DNA from 4 places in the Paraburkholderia sp. MPAMCS5 genome. Region 2 is predicted to be linked to each of the others. Evidence: riboswitches for the same ligand, from Rfam matches in the RefSeq annotation. Region 2 holds a riboswitch; each other region holds the start of a gene.
The links. Region 2 has a riboswitch for cobalamin ahead of cobA (uroporphyrinogen-III C-methyltransferase). Riboswitches for the same ligand answer to the same signal wherever they lie in the genome.
Positions count from the first base shown of each region.

Region 1: another riboswitch for cobalamin. It lies ahead of VOM14_RS16905 (TonB-dependent receptor domain-containing protein); the one in region 2 lies ahead of cobA (uroporphyrinogen-III C-methyltransferase).
Region 3: another riboswitch for cobalamin. It lies ahead of cobG (precorrin-3B synthase); the one in region 2 lies ahead of cobA (uroporphyrinogen-III C-methyltransferase).
Region 4: another riboswitch for cobalamin. It lies ahead of VOM14_RS29495 (CbtB domain-containing protein); the one in region 2 lies ahead of cobA (uroporphyrinogen-III C-methyltransferase).

Region 1 covers NZ_JAYXBK010000006.1:396,983-401,601, forward strand. The annotation lists gene VOM14_RS16900 (FecCD family ABC transporter permease) at 1-627, opposite strand, end outside; gene VOM14_RS16905 (TonB-dependent receptor domain-containing protein) at 655-2,583, opposite strand; cobalamin riboswitch at 2,671-2,940, opposite strand; gene VOM14_RS16910 (ATPase) at 3,155-3,511, shown strand; gene VOM14_RS16915 (cell division protein ZapA) at 3,508-3,822, shown strand; RNA gene ssrS (6S RNA) at 3,999-4,180, shown strand; gene VOM14_RS16925 (EVE domain-containing protein) at 4,273-4,619, shown strand, end outside.
Region 2 covers NZ_JAYXBK010000004.1:547,144-551,762, forward strand. The annotation lists gene bluB (5,6-dimethylbenzimidazole synthase) at 1-275, opposite strand, end outside; gene VOM14_RS12765 (cobyrinate a,c-diamide synthase) at 259-1,557, opposite strand; gene cobO (cob(I)yrinic acid a,c-diamide adenosyltransferase) at 1,561-2,163, opposite strand; gene VOM14_RS12775 (cobalamin biosynthesis protein) at 2,160-2,642, opposite strand; gene cobA (uroporphyrinogen-III C-methyltransferase) at 2,639-3,385, opposite strand; cobalamin riboswitch at 3,643-3,888, opposite strand; cobalamin riboswitch at 3,958-4,238, shown strand; gene cobW (cobalamin biosynthesis protein CobW) at 4,422-4,619, shown strand, end outside.
Region 3 covers NZ_JAYXBK010000004.1:444,514-449,132, forward strand. The annotation lists gene VOM14_RS12275 (precorrin-8X methylmutase) at 1-315, opposite strand, end outside; gene cobG (precorrin-3B synthase) at 308-1,771, opposite strand; cobalamin riboswitch at 1,854-2,042, opposite strand; gene cbiE (precorrin-6y C5,15-methyltransferase (decarboxylating) subunit CbiE) at 2,129-3,379, shown strand; gene VOM14_RS12290 (cobalt-precorrin-5B (C(1))-methyltransferase) at 3,385-4,473, shown strand; gene VOM14_RS12295 (cobalt-precorrin-6A reductase) at 4,470-4,619, shown strand, end outside.
Region 4 covers NZ_JAYXBK010000022.1:68,406-73,024, forward strand. The annotation lists gene VOM14_RS29480 (ATPase domain-containing protein) at 1-879, opposite strand, end outside; gene VOM14_RS29485 (hypothetical protein) at 1,046-1,486, shown strand; gene VOM14_RS29490 (histidine phosphatase family protein) at 1,513-2,103, opposite strand; adenosylcobalamin (AdoCbl) riboswitch at 2,180-2,266, shown strand; gene VOM14_RS29495 (CbtB domain-containing protein) at 2,318-2,539, shown strand; gene VOM14_RS29500 (CbtA family protein) at 2,551-3,330, shown strand; gene VOM14_RS29505 (2OG-Fe(II) oxygenase) at 3,512-4,276, opposite strand.

The DNA.
Region 1 (4,619 bases), on a different contig from region 2:
CCAGAACAGCATGCCGCGCAAACGATTGTCGGGCGCGAGATTGAGCAGCAACGTGATCAGCGCGCCCCAACCCGCCGCGATCACCGCGCCGGTCAGCAGCAAACGCGGCGACGTGTCCTGCGGCTCGCCGCGCCACAACTCGCGGCGCGCGAGACCCAGCACGAGAAGAATCGACACGAATGCGCCAGAGAACGCGGCGGCATCGACGAGCCACCACGCGCAACCGGCGATCATCGCGACCAGCGCGAACGTCGCCGCGCCGCCCGATACGCCCAATACGTAGGGCTCGGCGAGCGGATTGCGCAACAGCACCTGCAACAGCGCGCCGGCCAGCGCGAGCAGCGCGCCGCATGCAAAGCCGGCCAGCGCACGCGGCAAACGCAGCGTGCGCACGATCTCGCGGGCGAGATCGTCAGCGCCGCCTTGCGACGCCGGCAAGACGGCGGACGCATGCATCGGCGAGAGCGCCGCGATCACGCGCGCCGGCGCGAGCGACACGCTGCCCAACGCGAGCGACGCCATCAACACGGCCAGCGCGATGACGCCGAGCGCGAGCCAGATGGCGGCGGCGCGCTTCGCGCTCATGGCGTGAAGCGTGGCGGGCATCGAACCGGAATGGCGGCTCATCGACGCGCTCTCAACACGGCGCGCGCGTCACTGCTGCTGCCAGCCGACCGTGACATACGCAGCGCGCCGCGGCGAGTTATACGAGTAGGCCGTCTCATAGTCCTTGTTCAACAGATTCTGGATTTGCGCGGCCACGTACCAGGCCTTCGTGATGTTGTAGCGCGCGGACAGATTCACGATGCCGTAGCCGCCCAGCTTGCCGCTGCTGTCTTCACGCGGGCCGCTCACGATCCACTCGCCGCCCACGCGCCATCCCGCGATACTGCGATTCACCGCCAGCGAAGCGAAACGCCGCGCGCGCCGCACGAGGTCCACATCGTTGTCGAGATCGACGGGATTTTGCAGCGTCACGGACGCGCGCACGTCGGTCCTGCCCACATGTCCGCTCCACGATCCTTCCAGTCCCTGCACTTTCGCATGGCCCACGTTTTCGGCGAGATAAATGCCGGGCGTCACTTGCTGATAGTCGATCAGATTCGAATAACGCGTCTGGAAAGCACTCAAACGCATCACGCCGAGCGCAGTGGACGCGTACTGCAACGCGGCTTCGATCGAATGGCTGCGCTCGGGTTTGATCGACGGATTGCCGCTCAACGGATAGTACAGATCGTCGAAACTCGGCGCGCGAAACGCATCCGAATAACTCGCGCTGACCTTCCAATGCGACGTGATGTCAAAGCCGTAGCCGAGATAGTAACTGTTCGCTCCGCCGAAATCGGAGTACTGGTCGCGCCGCACGTTGGCCTGAATCTGGCTGCGCCCGAAGCGTCCCGTGTAGCCGGCAAAGCCCGAATCCACGTGACGGGCGGGCGCCGCAAACGTATCCGAGTCGAGGCTCTGGTCCAGATGCTCGTAGCCGAGCTGCAACTTCTGCTGCGAGGCGAGCGCGAAATCGTTCTGCCACGTGTACTGCCGGTTGTCGGTGTCGAAGCGGCCGTTATACAGGCCGTTAGTGTTCGACACGCTGCGATCGTCGCCTTCCGACACGATGAAGTGCGTGGTCCACCAGTCGGTCGGCTTGCCGTTCGCAAACGCGGAAACCTGGCGCACTTTCGTGTACAGGTTGTTCAGATCGGTCGGCACGCCGTACGCGTTGTCGTAGCTGTTGTTGCCGTTCGACTGGAAATAGCTGACGCCCGCGTCCCACTTGTCGCTGAACTTGTGACGCAACGAAGCGGACATGCTTTCGTTCAGATAGCCGTTTGCGTTCGGGTTCACGTTGGGCCCCTCGCGCGGATTGATCGACGAAAAGCCGTCGTCTTTCGAGCGCGCGAGCGAAATGCTGAAGGTGGTGCGGCCGTCTTTATCCAAGGCGCCGTTCGCGCCGACCTGCTGCGTCTGCGTGTGATAGCTGCCGTAGCCCACCGAAAAGTTGAAACGCGGCGGATGATCGCCACCGTCTTTCGTGAAGACCTGGACCACGCCGCCGATCGCGCCCGATCCGTATAACGCGGAGACATTGCCGTTCACCACTTCCACATGATCGATCTGATCGAGCGGAATCTGCGCGATTTGCGCGGCGCCGAGACTCACCGAGTCGACCCGCACGCCGTCGATCAACACCAGCGATTGCGTCGACGACGCGCCGCGCAAATACAGGCTCGTCGTCGAACCAGGGCCACCTGTGCGCGAGATTTGCGCACCGGGTGCGAGTTGCAGAAGGCCGGGCAGATCGGTCGCGGTGGTATCGGCGAGATCCTGCTGATCGAACAGCGAGGTCTGCGGAATCGTGTCGGCAAGCGCTTGCGGTCCGCGCTCCGCCGTCACGACGACCGGCGATAACACAGTGAGCGATGAATCCGCGCTTGCGGGCGCGGCGGCGGATGAGCTTGCTTCGGCTGGCGCGATTGCGCCAGTTACAGACGACGCAGACGCGCTCGCGGCGGTCTGGGCGAGGACGACATGCGGCAGCCCTGCAAAAGCGAGCAATGCCGCGCGGGCGATAGGGGACAGCATGGAGTGAGTTTCCCGTGGATGGCGTGCGCGGCCTGCTTCCCCGCAGGCCTTCGCGTAACGAGGCGCGTCCACTTGCACTATTTCACGGGCGCGCCCCTCCCTCTGGCCGGTATCCGGGCTGACGACATATCGATCCCGCCTTCCCACGCGTGACGCGCAGTGGCACACTCGCGTGTTGAACCTGAACACACGATGGGGATCGAATTGCAAGCGCCAACTGCAATGACGAATGCGGTCGCTTACCGTTGCGGGGGCAGCGCAGGTTCGCGCGCGCAGAGAAACCACGCGCCCTGCTTCCCGTTTAACTGCGCGCACAGTGAGGACATGCGCGCGGGCACCAGAGTGCGGGCAGTGTATGAGCGCCCTCGGGGTCAGTCAAGAATGCGGGCCGCGCGTGAATCGATCGGAAGGTACGGAGTTGGTCCGGCGCAATCTTCGCCACATGAGTACTTTTTCATCTTCAGTCGAAAAATACCTGCAAAAAGCGGTGTTGTTACGTCTCGAAACGAGACAATTGTCGGAACGTGCGACATTCCGCGCTAAAATGCGATGTCTTTAGAGGACGCAGCACATGCTCACCGAACTCGAATCACTCTCACAGAATATCGGCAAGCTGATCGCGATCAGCCAGCGCCACAATGAAGCGCGCGTCGCGCTCGAAGAGCAACTCGCCCAATCGCGCGCCGAAGCGGAAGCGGCGCGCACGGAACTTGCGCTGCTGCGCGAAGAACGCGATGCACTGCAAGCGGAACGCGACGCGCTCTCCGCCAAGATTGACGACGCTCAAGTGCGTCTGAACGCGATCCTCGAAAAATTGCCGCGTGCGCGCGCGCACAACGAGCCGGATAACCAGCTCGATCTGCTCGAACCCGCTCAGCACCAAGTCGAAGCAGAGAGCGACGCCACTCGCCACGGAGAAAATGCATGACCACCAAGCAGATCGAAGTTTCGATTCTCGGCGTGCCCTATCGTCTCGCGTGCTCGCCGGAAACGGAAGGCGCGCTGCTCGAGGCAGTGGCACGAGTCGACGCCGAGATGTCGAAGATCCGCAATAACAGCAACGTGCGCGGCACGGATCGCATTGCAGTCATGGCTGCGCTCTCGCTGGCATCGGAACTGCTTAAGCTGCAAACCAGCGTGCGTCACGGAGAAGCATTTCCCGCTGAAGAAATCCGGCGTACAATGCATCAAATGAACGAACAGTTGGGCACTGTCATCGCGCAGTACAGCATGCAGTAAGTAGCACGTAGTGAGCCACAAGTAGTGAGCAACAAGTAGTGGCCGGTCTGCGGATCGGCCGGATTCAAACAAAGCAAATGAGAAGTACCTGAGCAGCGTGCGTGAGGAAAGTGAGAGCATGTACGCACAACACTCAGCAAACGTTTGAATTGAATCGTTTCAGCTTCATCGGTTTAGCTTCCCTGCCTGGTTCGCCAAGGTCATATATTCCTTGAACCAATGCCATGTGCACGGTTGCGGAAATTTGTAGCACGGGCGTGCGCGTCACTCTGTCTGATGTACCCGAAGTGCTGCTAACTGCGACCAATTCTGAACCCCCGGTTCAGGATGCCGGCCTAGCGGCTAAGGCGGGGACCTTATTTAAAACGGCATCGGACTTCGGTTCGATGCCGTTTTTGTTTGGGCCTCGCGTTCACCTGCGTCTTCAACCTCTAACGTTCAATTCGATTCATGCGCTACTGGCTAATGAAGTCCGAACCGGACGAAGCAAGCATCGACCATCTCGCCCACGCGCCGCATCGAACGCTGCCGTGGACCGGCGTGCGCAACTATCAGGCGCGCAACTTCATGCGCGACGTGATGCAGGTCGGCGACGGCGTGCTGTTCTATCACTCGAGTTGTCCCGAGCCCGGTATTGCGGGCCTCGCCGAAGTGGCGTCCACCGCTTATCCCGACCCGACTCAGTTCGACAGGAAGAGCCCGTACTACGACGCGAAGTCATCGCAGGAAACGCCGCGCTGGCTGCTCGTCGATGTCGTGTTCAAGAAGAAGATTCCGCTCATTTCACTCGCCGCTTT
Region 2 (4,619 bases):
ATGAACTCCTCGCGGCGCTTGCCTAGCGCGTCGGCGGTGGCGAGCCGTTCACTTTCGACAGTCGCGTGCAAGGCGGCGCGCAATGCGGGATCGGTGATGCGGGCGATGCGCCACGGCTGCATGAAGCCGACACTCGGCGCGTGATGCGCGGCGTCGAGAAGACGCTGCAACACGGCCGCATCCACGGGGTCGCGCACGAAGTGGCGCATGTCGCGGCGCTCGTAGATCGCGCGGTAGACCGCGTCGCGCTCGGCGTCGTTAAAAGGCTTTGCCATCGAAAAGGGCAGCCGTGAAGGCCGGATTGGAGGGCCAGTAAGCGTGCATGTAAGTCGCGACGATCGAGCCCGCGCGATACACGGCCTCGCCCGGCGCGTCGCCTTGAGGGCGCGTCGCGTGACAAAGCGGCACGAGCGCGATGGAGAGCTTCGAATAGTGAAACGTGTGGCCGGTCATCGGGCCATGCGCGCTGTCGATTTGCTGCATGCCGAGCGCGGCGAAGCGCGTTTGCATCGTCGCATGGCCGGGCAGGAGGCCGAGCATCGGCGTGCTGACGCCCTCGGTGTCGGTGAGCTGGTCGAGCAGATACAGCATGCCGCCGCATTCGGCGACGAGCGGTTTGCCGGCCGCCGCATGCGCGCGGATCGACGCCGCGCTGCGGGCGTTGGCCGCGAGCGCCGCCGCGTGCAGTTCCGGATAGCCGCCGGGCAGATAGAGCGCGTCGGAGCCGGCGGGCAAGGGCTCGTCGGCGAGCGGCGAGAAGCACTGCACGCGCGCGCCGAGCGCTTCGAGCAGCGCGACGTTGGCCGGATAGATGAACGAGAAGGCGGCATCGCGTGCGATTGCGATCGTCCTGCCTTGCAGCAGGCGCGGCAGCACGGGCGGCGTGGGCGCGCCGAAGTCGATGGAGGGCGGCAGAGCGGCCAGCGCGGTCTGGCCGAGCGCGTCGGCGGCGCGATCGAGACGCGCGTCGAGATCGTCGATTTCCGCTGCCTGATGCAGGCCCAGATGACGGTCGGGCAACGCGATTTCCTCGCTGGCGAGAATGTGTCCGCACGAGCGCAGCGCGGGCGGCAACGACTCTGCGAGCATCTGCGCGTGACGCGCCGAGCCGACCCGGTTCGCGAGCACGCCGTGAAACGGCACGTTCGGCCTGAAGTTCGCGAGACCGAACGCGACCGCGCCGAAGGTCTGCGCCATCGCCTTTGCCGAGATGACGGCGAGCACCGGCACGCCGAATGCGGTGGCGAGGTCCGCGCTGCTCGGCATGCCGTCGAAGAGACCCATCACGCCTTCAATCAGAATCAGGTCGGCTTCGGCCGCCGCCTGCGCGAGCAGATGACGGCAGGCTTCTTCGCCGACCATCCATAGATCGAGCGACAGCACGGGCGCGCCGCTCGCGCGCGCGAGGATCATCGGATCGAGAAAGTCGGGTCCGGTTTTGAACACGCGCACACGCCGCCCGAGCCGCCGATGGTAGCGCGCGAGACCCGCCGTGATCGTGGTCTTGCCTTGACCCGACGCGGGCGCGCTGATGAAGAGCGCGGGGCACGCGGGCATCGCTTAGAACTCCACGCCGCGTTGCGCCTTCACGCCTTGCTCGCGATACGGATGCTTGACGATCCGCATTTCGGTGACGAGGTCGGCGGCTTCGATCAGCGCATCGGGCGCATGACGGCCGGTGACGACCACATGCAGCATCTCGGGGCGCGCGTTCAGCACGGACAGGACTTCGTCGAGCGGCAGGTATTCGTACTTGAGCACGGTGTTCAGCTCGTCGAGGATCACCATCTGATAGTCGCCGCTTTCGATCATGCGGCGCGCCTCGTCCCAGCCTTTGCGCGCGGTGGCCATGTCGGCGTCGCGGTTCTGCGTGTTCCAGGTGTAGCCGTCGCCCATCGTGACGAAATCGCAGGTGGCGATGGCGCCGAGGAAATCGCGCTCCGACGTATGCAGCGCGCCCTTGATGAACTGCACCACGCCAAGCCGCATGCCGTGGCCCAGCACGCGCACGGCCATGCCGAACGCGGCCGTCGTCTTGCCTTTGCCGGTGCCGGTGTTGACGATCAGCAGACCTTTTTCGACGGTGGCGGCGGCCTGCTTTTTCTCATGCCCCTCGCGCCGGCGCTCGGTCATGCGTTGATGCGATTCGGGGTCCGTCTTCATGGAAAGTCCTGTTGGATGAGATTAGCGCTGTCTGCGCGCGCGGGCGTGGCCGATGCGATCGCGACGGTCACGCCGCCGCGAACGATCTTGCCGACTATAAGGCGTGCCGTGGCGACAGCGTGCAATTGCGCCGGATCGTGCGCGGCGGTGCTCATGCAGAGTCGATCCGGCACGGGGAGCGACGCCGCGAGCAGCGCGCACGGCTCGCAGACGCCTTCCACGCCGATGTGCTCGCGCACCGTCACCGAGGGCGCCGCGACCGTCGTCGCGGCAATCTGCGCGCGGCTAAAAAATTCGAGCGGCAACGCATGCCGCGCGCAGAACTCGAGCAAGCCCGGTTCGCGCGCTTTCGTTTCGATGCAAGCGACGCGCGCAATCTCTTCGAACGCATGCGAGCCGAGCGCGGCCCGCACGGCCGTTTCGATGTCGTCCGCCGAAGTATGCAGGCGGCAGCCGATGCCGACACACAGGGCTTTCATCGCGTGCCCGATGAACTGGCCGCCGCGCGCGCGAGCGCGAGCGACGCTACGCCGCCGATCACCACGATGGCCGGCGAGGCGAGCCGCGCGCGCGCCACGGCATCGGCGAAATCGGCGAGGGTTGCGAGCACATGCCGTTGTTCGGGGCGCGTCGCCGATTCAATCGCCGCGCACGGCGTGTCCGCGCGCATGCCGGCCGCGAGCAATGCGCCGGCGATATCGTTCAGCCGCCGCATGCCCATATAGATCACAAGCGTCATGCGCGTGGCGGCGAGCGCGGCCCAATCCGGCTCGTTGCTGCCCGCGCCGTGCCCGGTGACGAACACCACGCCTTGCGCATGATCGCGATGCGTGACCGGAATGCCGATCGCCGCCGGCGCCGCGATGCCCGCCGTGATGCCGCTGATCACTTCCACTTCGATGCCCGCGTCATGAAGCGCCCGCTGCTCTTCGCCACCTCGGCCGAACACGAATGGATCGCCGCCTTTGAGGCGCGCGACGCTGTGTCCCGCATGCAGATGGTCGAGCATCTGCGCGACGATGCCTTCCTGCGGCGTGGACGGATGACCGCCGCGTTTGCCGACATGCACGATGGCGGCATCGGCGCGCGCGAATTGCAGCACGTCCGGGTTCACGAGATCGTCGACGAGGATCACGTCCGCTTGCGCGAGCGCGCGGGTCGCCTTCAGCGTCATCAGCTCGACGTCGCCGGGGCCCGCGCCGATCAGCCACGCGCGTTTCATCGCGCCTCGCGAACGGCGTGCAGCATGAAAGGCGCGCGTAAAGCCGCCGCGAACGCAGACACGCGCGGCGCGGATGAGCGCGAGGCGAAGGAACGCAATGCAGTGGAGATCGAAGTCATTCGGAGCAACGTAGTCGGGCACGCTGGCTCACGCAGGTCGCGAACGCATTCGCCGCGTGGTGCGCATCGTGCTTGGGCGCCGGTCTATCCGTCCCTCGCGGATTTCGGCTGCCGGCGGGCGTGAGCGCATGACACGCACGGCCGCCTCCGCGTCTGGCCGGTATCCGGGCTGGCGGCCTCACGCGCTTTGCCTTCCCGTCCGCATTCGCTGGAATGAGTCGGACAGTGGCATTGAAAAACGCATGCGCGGCGCAGCAAAAGCCTTGCGCCGCAGGTCGCTTACCGTTGCGGGGACAGCACAGGTTGAGCGCGCGAGCGCGGCCTGTTTCCCGTTTAACTGCACACGCGAATGCATGTGCGGGCACCAAACGCGCGCATACGATAGCACACGCAAGCCCCGTCCGATAAGCGCGCCGGGCTTGCGTTTTCTTGACGCCAGAAGGCGCGCGGCCTACACTCGCACGCACTTCTGGTGCTCGTGTGCGCGCTCGTGCGCATGCAGTTAAACGGGAAACAGGACGCCCGCCTGACACGGATCGGGTCAACCTGTGCTGCCCCCGCAACGGTAAGCGAAATGTGGCGCTGTGATGGTTTGCATGGCGCCGCGGAGCCGGCTTCGGTGTCCACGCGCAAGGTCGCGTCGGCATCTCACCACTGGGCGAGAAATGACTCGTCCGGGAAGGGGAAGCGGCGCTTTCGCCAGCCCGGATACCGGCCGGAACACGCAGGACGAACGCCGCGGGGAAGCGGCGCTCGGTCCATGACCTCATGTCCGATTCCGTTGTCTGCTTTCTGCGCGTTTCCTGCTTTTAGCGGCAATGCCGTTGTTCGTTCCCTGTCTTGCGATGCAAACGTGCGCCGCGAACACGCGCGACTACACCGGCCGGCATGTGCAACTCCTACGCACGGACTCCACGATGCAAACTCAGATGCGCAAGATTCCCGTCACCATCGTCACGGGCTTTCTCGGTAGCGGCAAGACCACGCTGCTGCGGCACATTCTTCAGCATGCGGGCGGCAAGCGCATCGCGGTGATCGTCAACGAGTTCGGCGAACTCGGCATCGACGGTGAAATTCTCAAGGGTTGTGGCATCGGCTGCGATGACAACGGCGCT
Region 3 (4,619 bases), 100 kb from region 2:
CGCGGGCACGTCGGCGTGAGCGAGCGTGCAGATCACCTCGTTGTTCGCGGGCAGCCGCGCGCGGGTGATGCCTTGCGCGACCATGCCGGCATCGCAGAGAATCGGCGCGCCTTGCGCGAGCGCCGCGCGGCCCGCCGCGCCCGCGTGGGCGGAAAACGCGAGATCGTCGATCACGTCGACCATTCCGCATGCGTGGATCACGCGCACCGCGAGCTTTTCGAGGTCGGCGGGCATGCGCGAGAGGTCGGCTTCGGCGCGGATCGTCGCGAAGGATTGGCGATAGATCTCCTGAGCGTCGCGAATGTAATCAAGCATCGGTGTTACTCCGGGCGAGGCGCGCGAGCGTGTCGGCGGCCTGTTCGATCGTCAGTTGGCGCGCGACGCATGGGCCGAAGCCTGGCGTGCCGTCGCGTCGATAAAGGTCGTAGCGGCCTGGCGCGACCGCGAGCAGCGTGAAGGGCGCGCAATGCGCGGCGGCGCACGAGCGCGGGCAACCGCTCAGGTGCACGTCGAGGTTCGGCGGCAGATACGTTGCGAGTTTGAGCGCGTCGGCCTTGGTGTCGGCGAGACTCTTCGCGCAGCCGCTCGAACCCGTGCACGCGATGAGCCGCGCGAGCGCGTCGGCGGGATCGCACGCGAAACCGCGCTCGCGTAGCGCGGCAAGCACGACGGGCACCGCGTGCGACGCGATGTCCGGCAGCAGCACGCTTTGCCATGGCGTGATGCGCAGCGCGCCGCCGCCATGTTGCCGCGCGATGGCGGCGAGGCCGCGCAGCGTGTTGGCATCGAGACGGCCGAGCGGCGGCTGGCCGCCCACATGCCACGTGCCCGCGCTACGTTGAGCGTGCGCGCCGAGGCGCAACGCGGCATCGGCGGGCGTGTTGCGGCGCCAGTTGACGAGCGCTGCGTCGCGCGTCAAGGGGAAATCGACATGGGCTTGTGCGTGCCGCAGGATCGCATCGGCGCAATGTGCGGCGAGCAGATGACGCATGCGCGTGGCATCGGCGGCGGCAAGGTCGAGGAACGCGTGCAGCAGCGCGCGAACCAGCGCCGGGACTTGCGCGGGCGATACCGAGGCCAGTGCGCCGCTGCCGTTTTGCACGGTCGCATCCGTTTGCGCCGGCGCGGTGGCGGGCGGCGGACAACCTGCGAGACCGAACACAAAGCGCACGTCGCCCGAGGCATCGTGCGACGCCGCGAGCCACACATCATGCGGATGATCGAGCCGCGCGAGCCGCTCGCCGCCATCCACGAGCAGCGCGAATTTCGGCGACAGCGCCGCGAAACGCGCGTCGCGTTGCAGCATCGCGAGCAGTGCGGCGCTAAGCGGCCGGGTGTCGAATAGCGCAAACGGATCGCGGCCCGCGAGGGGGCTGATCATCACGTTGCGGACGTCGTCGGCATGTTGCGCTTGTTGCGCGTGTTGCGCTTGTTGCGTGTAGGGAGCGGCGGCGCCGGCATCGTGCAACGGCCCGAGCCCGGCATCGGTCAACGCGGCGATCAACCCGGCTTCATGGCCGCCGCGCACGCCGCGCACCTGCACGTTCGCGCGATTCGTCAACTCGATGACGCCGCTCGCATGGCGCTCGCTCGCGTCTGCCATCGCCTCGGCCTGAGCCGCGCTCAACGCGCCGCCCGGCAGCTTGATCCGGCAGATGCCGCCGTCGCGCGCGGCGACGATCCGCACGAGCCCCGGGCACGCCGAGGGCCGCGGCGCACAAGCCGCGTCGGGCAAAACAGTGGTGGGCGAAGCTGGATTCAAGACGGACACCGCGGTTAGCGTCGCGCGACGGCCCGAGCATGCGTCAAGCGGCATGGCTGCGGCATCGGTACACCCCGCCCGATGTTGGCTGGCACGAACAGTCTGGCCGGCAGGTCTCCTGGCTCACAGGTCGTCGTCCGCCGCTGCCTTCCCGGATGAACCAGTGGCGCGTTGCGCAGGCGGACTCGCTGCATACAGTTGCGGGGGCAGCCGCAGCGGCACCGTATTCTCCGCTGTGTTCCCTGTTAGGCCCCGAAGGGCACCGGCGGCTGTATTATGCCTTTTTTCGAATAGCACAACGAGGCTGGACGCTTTGACCGGCGTGGCACAGCGCATGATTTGAAGATACAGAACGAGGATGGATGCATGCCGGCATGGCTGACCGTGGTGGGCATAGGCGATGACGGCTATGCCGGTTTGGGACGGTCCGCGCGGCGCGCGTTGCTTGACGCGTCGGTGATTTACGGCGGCGAGCGGCATCTGTCGATGCTGCCCGCGCGCCTCGCCGCGCGCCGCGCCGCGTGGCCGCGTCCGTTCGATCTCGCGCCCTTGCTCGCCGAGCGTGGCGGGTCCGTTTGCGTGCTCGCGAGCGGCGATCCGATGCTGTTCGGCGTGGGTGCGACGCTCGCGCGGCAGTTGCCCGCCGACGAATTGCGCGTGCTGCCCGCGCCGTCGTCCTTGTCGCTTGCGGCCGCGCGGCTCGGCTGGCCGCTCCAGGACGTCGCGACGGTCTCGCTGGTCGGCCGGCCTCTGGCTGCGCTGAACGCGTCCCTGCACGACGGCGCACGCGTGTTCGTGCTGAGCGCGGACGGCCGCACGCCCGCCGCGCTGGCCGGCTTGCTGAACGCGCGCGGCTTCGGCGCCACGCGCATGACCGTGCTCGAACATCTCGGCGGCGACCGCGAGCGGCGCATCGACGGCCGCGCGGATCAATGGTCCGCGGGCGAGGCCGCCGCGCTCAATCTGATCGCACTCGACTGCCGCGCAACCGAAGGCGCGCCGCGTCTGCCGCTTACCTGCGGCTTGCCCGACGACGCGTTCCGGCACGACGGCCAGTTGACCAAGCGCGATGTCCGCGCGATCACGCTCGCGCGCCTCGCGCCGACGCCCGGTGAATTGCTGTGGGACGTGGGCGCGGGCAGCGGCTCGATCGGCATCGAATGGATGCGCGCGCATCCGGGCTGCCGTGCGATCGCCATCGAAGGGCATGCGGAGCGCCAGCGCTTCATCGAACACAATCGCGATGCGTTGGGCGTGCCCGGCCTGCAACTCGTCGCGGGACGCGCGCCGCAGGCGCTCGAAGGACTGCCCGCGCCGGACGCGGTGTTTATCGGCGGCGGGGTGACGGCGGCGGGCGTGCTCGAAGCGTGCTGGGCGAACCTGCGCGAAGGCGGACGGCTGGTGGCCAACGCGGTCACGTTGCAAGGCGAGGCCGCGCTGGCCGCATGGCGCGAGCGTCACGGCGGCGCGCTCACGCGCATTGCGCTGGCCGACGCGCAACCGCTCGGCGGCTTCGATACGTGGCGTCAGGCGCTGCCGATCACCTTGCTCGACGTGGTGAAGCGTGCCGCCGGCCAGAGCGTGGTCAGCGGCCCACCCGCCGGTTCATCCGCCTGACCGCGATGCGTGACGAAACTCCCGAACAACCCGCGCCGCTGCGCAGCGGCTATACGACGGGCAGTTGCGCGACGGCGACGTCGCTGGCGGCGGCGCGTCTGCTGCTCGCCGGTGTCGTGAGCGACGTCGCCGAAATCGTGTTGCCGAAGGGCCAGCATGTGCCGATGCCGCTCGTGTTCTGCCGCCTGAGCGACGATGGAGCCGAAGCGGGCACGATCAAGGACGCCGGCGACGATCCCGACGTCACGCACGGCGCGGTCGTGTTCGCGCGCGTGCGGCTCGTCGCGGAGGCGGGCGTGGTGTTTCGCGCGGGGCCGGGCGTGGGCACGGTGACGCGCGCGGGACTCACGCTCGCGGTCGGCGAACCGGCGATCAATCCGGTGCCGCGCCAGATGATGCGCGAGCATCTCGCGGAACTCGCGGCCGAGCACGCGTATGGCGGCGGCTTTGAAGTGACGATCGGCGTGGAAGACGGCGAAGCGCTCGCGCTCAAGACGATGAACCCGCGGCTCGGCATTCTCGGCGGCCTGTCGATATTGGGCACGACCGGCATCGTGCGGCCGTTTTCGTGCTCGGCGTATATCGCGTCGATCCATCAAGGGATCGACGTCGCGCGCGCGAACGGCTACGCGCATCTCGCCGCGTGCACCGGCAACGCGAGCGAAGACGCGATGCGCGCGCACTACGGCTTGCCCGACATTGCGCTGATCGAAATGGGCGACTTCGTGGGCGCGGTGCTCAAGCATATGAAGCGCGCGCCCGTGGAGCGCCTGAGCGTGTGCGGCGGCTTTGGCAAGCTGAGCAAGCTCGCGGCGGGCCATCTCGATCTGCATAGCCGCAATTCGAGCATCGATCTCGAACAGCTCGCCACGTGGGCCGCAAAACGCGGCGCAAGCGACGCGCTGCAAAGCGCGATTCGCGCGGCCAACACGAGCCAGCAGGCCGTCGCGCTGGCGCATGCGCAGCAGGTGCCGCTCGGCGATATCGTGTGCGAACACGCGCTCGCCGTGGCGCGCGAGATCGTGCCGCCGCAGGTGAATGTGGAAATGTTCGCGATCGATCGTCAAGGCAATCTGATCGGAGTGGCCCGATGACGCGTGTTCTGTTGCTCGGCGGCACCGGCGACGCATTGAAGATCGCGCGGCGACTCGCGCCTCATGACGTGTACAGTCTCGCGGGACTCGGCAAGGTGCCGGACGATTTGCCCTGCGCGGTGCGCGTGGGCGGATTCGGCGGCAGC
Region 4 (4,619 bases), on a different contig from region 2:
GATCAGGCAGGAGACCACGGTCGTCGTTTTGCCAACGCCCGACGGCCCGACCATCAGTACATTGGTGCCGGGAATGAGGCCGCCGCCGAGCAGTGCGTCGAGGCCCGACGTGCCGGTGCTCAGCGCCTGCGTGTCGAATTCCGCATGATGTTCGGCCGCGACGAGGCGCGGATAGACACGGATGCCGCCCGTGTCGAGCGTGATGTCGTGATAGCCCTCGCGAAACTTGATGCCGCGCATCTTGGCAATGCGCACGCGCCGCCGGTTGCCGCCGTAGTCGTGCACGACGTTGTCGAGCGAGATCACGCCGTGCGCGATGCTGTGCAATTGAATGTCGGACGGATCGGACGTGTTGTCGTCGAGCAGCAGCACCGTGCACTCGCGCGTGGCGAAATAGCGTTTGAGCGCGAGAATCTGACGCCGGTAGCGCAGCGGATTCTGCGACAGCAGGCGCAACTCGGAGAGGCTGTCGAGCACGATGCGCGTGGGTTTGACTTCATCCACCTGCGCGATCACGTTGCGCACTGTCTCGCCCAGTTCGACTTCGGCGGGATGCAGCACGGTCTGCTCGAATTGCGGGTCGAGGCCTTCGTCGGAAAGGAGTTCGAGAACCTTGAAACCGCTGATGTCCCAGCCGTGGCTCTCGGCGACCGCGATCAGTTCGTCACGCGTCTCGGACAGCGTCACGTACAAACCCACCTGCCCTTCGTCGACGCCCTTGAGTAAAAATTGCAAGGCGAGGGTCGTTTTACCCGTGCCTGGCGCTCCTTCCACGAGGTACATGCGTTGGGGCGTGAGACCGCCTCCCAGAATATTATCGATCCCCTCGATTCCCGAGTGCAGACGGGTTGGGGCGTGACTGGCGGCGTCGTTTGACATGATGTAGTTATCGCGTGGATGAGCGGGCTGACAGATCGATCAGCCGGTATCGCGGGGACGCAAGTTGTGTGCCTGACGCCCAGTCAGCGAAGCAGCATGCAGACGAGCCGCGGCATCAAACGTGCAATAAGGGAACACGTGTGCCACTTTTCGAGGACGTGCCGCCATGAGAACCCACAAGCCACTTGTCGCCGCGCTCGCTGTTGCGGCGTTCTGCGGCCTCGCGCCGTGTTCCGCCAGTGCGGACGATTCGCCGAGCCCTTGCGCGTCGCTCAAACGGATCGTGGCTGCCGCGCCGAACGGGCTGGCCGCGCTGACACCGGACGACGGCAAAGGCGTCGCCGAGCCCTACGGTGACGACGCGCAATGCGGGTCGTCACGTGGAAGCTATCAATGCATGTGGACGCCGCATCGCGATTCGGGCTCGACAGCCGATGCGTTGCAAGCCGTCGCGGCCGATATCGCTTCGTGTTTGCCGGACGCGACGCACGATCAGAATTCGCCGGGACGTCAGCATTTTTATCTGGGCGCGCGAGGCAAGCGCACGGACATTACGTTGATGCCTGCCGGTTCGGGCAAGCTGCGTTTGTCAGTGACGGGGAAGTAGCGCGTGTTCAAAGCGCGGACTCGATGTCAGCGCGACGACGGCTGCCATGTCCAGCCGCGCCGCTGCGAGCGCTGGAGCGTCACGACGGCGAGCGGTGCGATTTCAATGCGTGAGTAGATGGCCGGCGATGCGCCCAATACATGCACGATCGCCGCGCGCATCACCGGCGCATGCGTGACGGCGACGATGTCGCGCGTGTGATTCGTCGCGTGGCCCGGCGCGACATTGAGCGCGTCGAGCCATTCGCCGATGCGCTTCACGAGTTGACCGAACGACTCGCCGCCGTGAGGCGCGGCTTCGGGATCGCGCGTCCACGCGGACAGTTCGTCGGGCATGTCGGCGGCGAGGTCCGCCAGGCGCAGTCCGCGCCAGGCGCCGTAATCGAGATCCGCGAGACCGGGTTCCACGGTTGCCGTGAAGCCGAGCGCCGATGCCGTGTCGCGCGCGCAAAGGGCCGGACTCACGAAGGCGAGCGCATCGCCGGCAAGGGGCAAATGGGCGCGCGCGGCCTGCGCGTCGGTCAGGCCGCGCGCGTCGAGCGGATCGTCGGCGGGAATGCGGCCCGCGCGCATCGCGGCGGTCGGTGCATGGCTGATGAGCGACAGCCGTAGATTCATTCGTCACTTCCCCTGAAAACTGCGTGTGCGGTCGCGAAACGCGGGCGCCGAAGTTTAGCGCGTAGAATAGCCGCACTGCGAAGCGCGGAAGCCGGTGAGAGCCCGGCGCGGTCGCGCCACTGTAATCGGCAGCATGTGCCGAAAGCCAGACCTGAGCTTCGCACCATTCCTTTGTAATCGACTACGGGGCGCGTTACCCCAGGAGATGTCCATCATGACTGAAGCTGTTTTCGATCCCGTCCGCCAGCCGGCCATTCAACCCACGCCGATTCCGCTGCGTGAGCTGCTGCCTTGGGCCGTTTTCGGCGGATTGCTGCTGTTGCTCGCGCTGTATTTCGTCGGCGCGGAACAGGGCGCGACTTCTCTGGTGCCTGGCATGTACGTGCATGAGTTCGTGCACGACGGCCGCCATCTGCTCGGCTTTCCCTGCCACTAACGGAGCAGAACATGGTCGGTAGATTATTGTTGCGCGGCATGCTTGCAGGCATCGCCGCGGGACTGCTCACGTTCGCGTTCGCGCGCGTGGCAGGCGAGCCGCAGGTCGATCGGGCGATCGCCTTCGAAGAAAAAGCCGATGTCGCGAGCGGTGCGACGCATGGGCATGATCATGCGGGCGCGCAGGAGGAACACGCACACGAGGAGGCACTCGTCAGCCGCGATGTACAGGCCGGATGGGGCTTGCTGACCGGCGTCGTGGCATACGGCGCGGCGTTCGGCGGACTGTTCTCGCTGGTCTTTGCGTACGCGTACGGGCGAGTGGGCGCGATGAGCGCGCGCGCGTTGTCGGCGTGGCTTGCGCTGGGCGCTTTCGTCGCGCTCGTGATCGTTCCGAACATCAAGTATCCGGCGAATCCACCTGCGGTCGGCGACCCGGAAACGATCGGAATGCGCACGGGTCTCTTCTTTCTGATGATCGCGATTTCCCTCGCGACGCTGGTTTTTTCGCTGAAGGTTCGACGTCGGGCAGCGATGAAGCTCGGCGCATGGAACGGCTCGATCGTGGCGGGGCTGGTGTTTGTCGCGGTCATTGCGGCGGTTCAGATTTCGATGCCGGTTATCGACGAAGTGCCGGCCGCCTTTCCTGCCGCGCTGCTCTGGAAATTCCGCGTGGCGGCGCTCGGCATGCAGGCGATCATGTGGTTGACGATCGGGCTTCTGTTCGGCGCGCTGGTCGAGCGGGGCGAGTCGGCGCGTTTGACGGCTCGCGCGGCGGCGCGGTCGGTTTAATGTTGGCGGCGCTTGTTTTGTGAGCGCCGCCGCACAGTTCGTTGCGGCGCTGCGCAACGAGAGATAAACCAGTCGCGTCAAGTAGTTGGCGTGGTTTTGGGGCGGTTGTCCACAGGCTTGTGAACAAAATGTGTTGATAACTCCTGCCTTATCCCCGTCGCTTCATCGCCCGGAAAAAACCTCAGCTCGCGTCGTGAAAAATGATGCCGAGGGTATGCCGTTCCCCCGATCTCAACCGACTCACGCCATGCCGCAAATTCACGCGATAAGCCCCGCGCGATCCCTGCACCGGCCGATGATGCACGGCGAACACCACGGCATCGCCCTTGCGTAGCGGCACGACTTCCGCGCGAGATTGCATACGCGGACGCTGCTCCGTCATCACGAACTCACCGCCCGTAAAATCTTCGCCGGGTTCCGACAGCAAAATCGCAACCTGCAGCGGAAACACGTGTTCGCCGTAAAGATCCTGATGCAGGCAGTTGTAGTCGTCGGTGGCGTATTGCAGGATCAACGGTGTCGGACGCGTCTGGCCGGCAGCGTGACAGCGCTCGATAAATTCGGCGTGCTCCTGTGGATAGCGAATGTCGATTCCCATCACCTCGTTCCACCGGTTCGCCACCGGCACGAGACGCGGATAAAGCTCGCGGCGCAAGTCCGCGATCAACGCGGGCAGCGGATACGCAAAGTATTGGTATTCGCCGCGGCCAAAGCCATGCCGCGCCATCACGACGCGGCTGCGGAACAGCGCCTCGCGCGGATAGAGCGCGGTGAGCGCGTCGCATTCGTGCGCGCTCATGAGGCCGTGCAACATCGCGCAACCATAGCCGTTCAGCTCTTCTTCTACATTGAACCAGTCGATTGCCTCGATGCGCCGCGCCAGATCGAGCTTCGGCTTGGGCTTCGGCGATTGCGGCGTGCGTGGGTCTTTCGCCAGCGTGTTCATGCGTGTCTTCCTCAACGGTCATCGAACGATAATTGAGTGTAAGCGCGCCTTTCACGCCGCGCACTCCGACTCTTGCATTGCAATTTTTTCGCCGTGCAGCGTGCATTTTATGATCCGGATACGCGTGCGGCGCGCCGCGTGCAGAGGATGAAAACGCTGCGCGTTCATGGAGTTGAGCGACTCTTGCGCAGGTTGTCCACAGGCTTATGAACGGTTTCTGTGGACAAGACTCGCGCGGCCTGGCCCGAACTCATTCGGCTGCGAGTCGTGCGCTTACCGTCCCTTACCGTCGTTCAAGTTTCGATGCGTCACGGTCGATAGCTCCTGTAACCGGCTCTGCGCC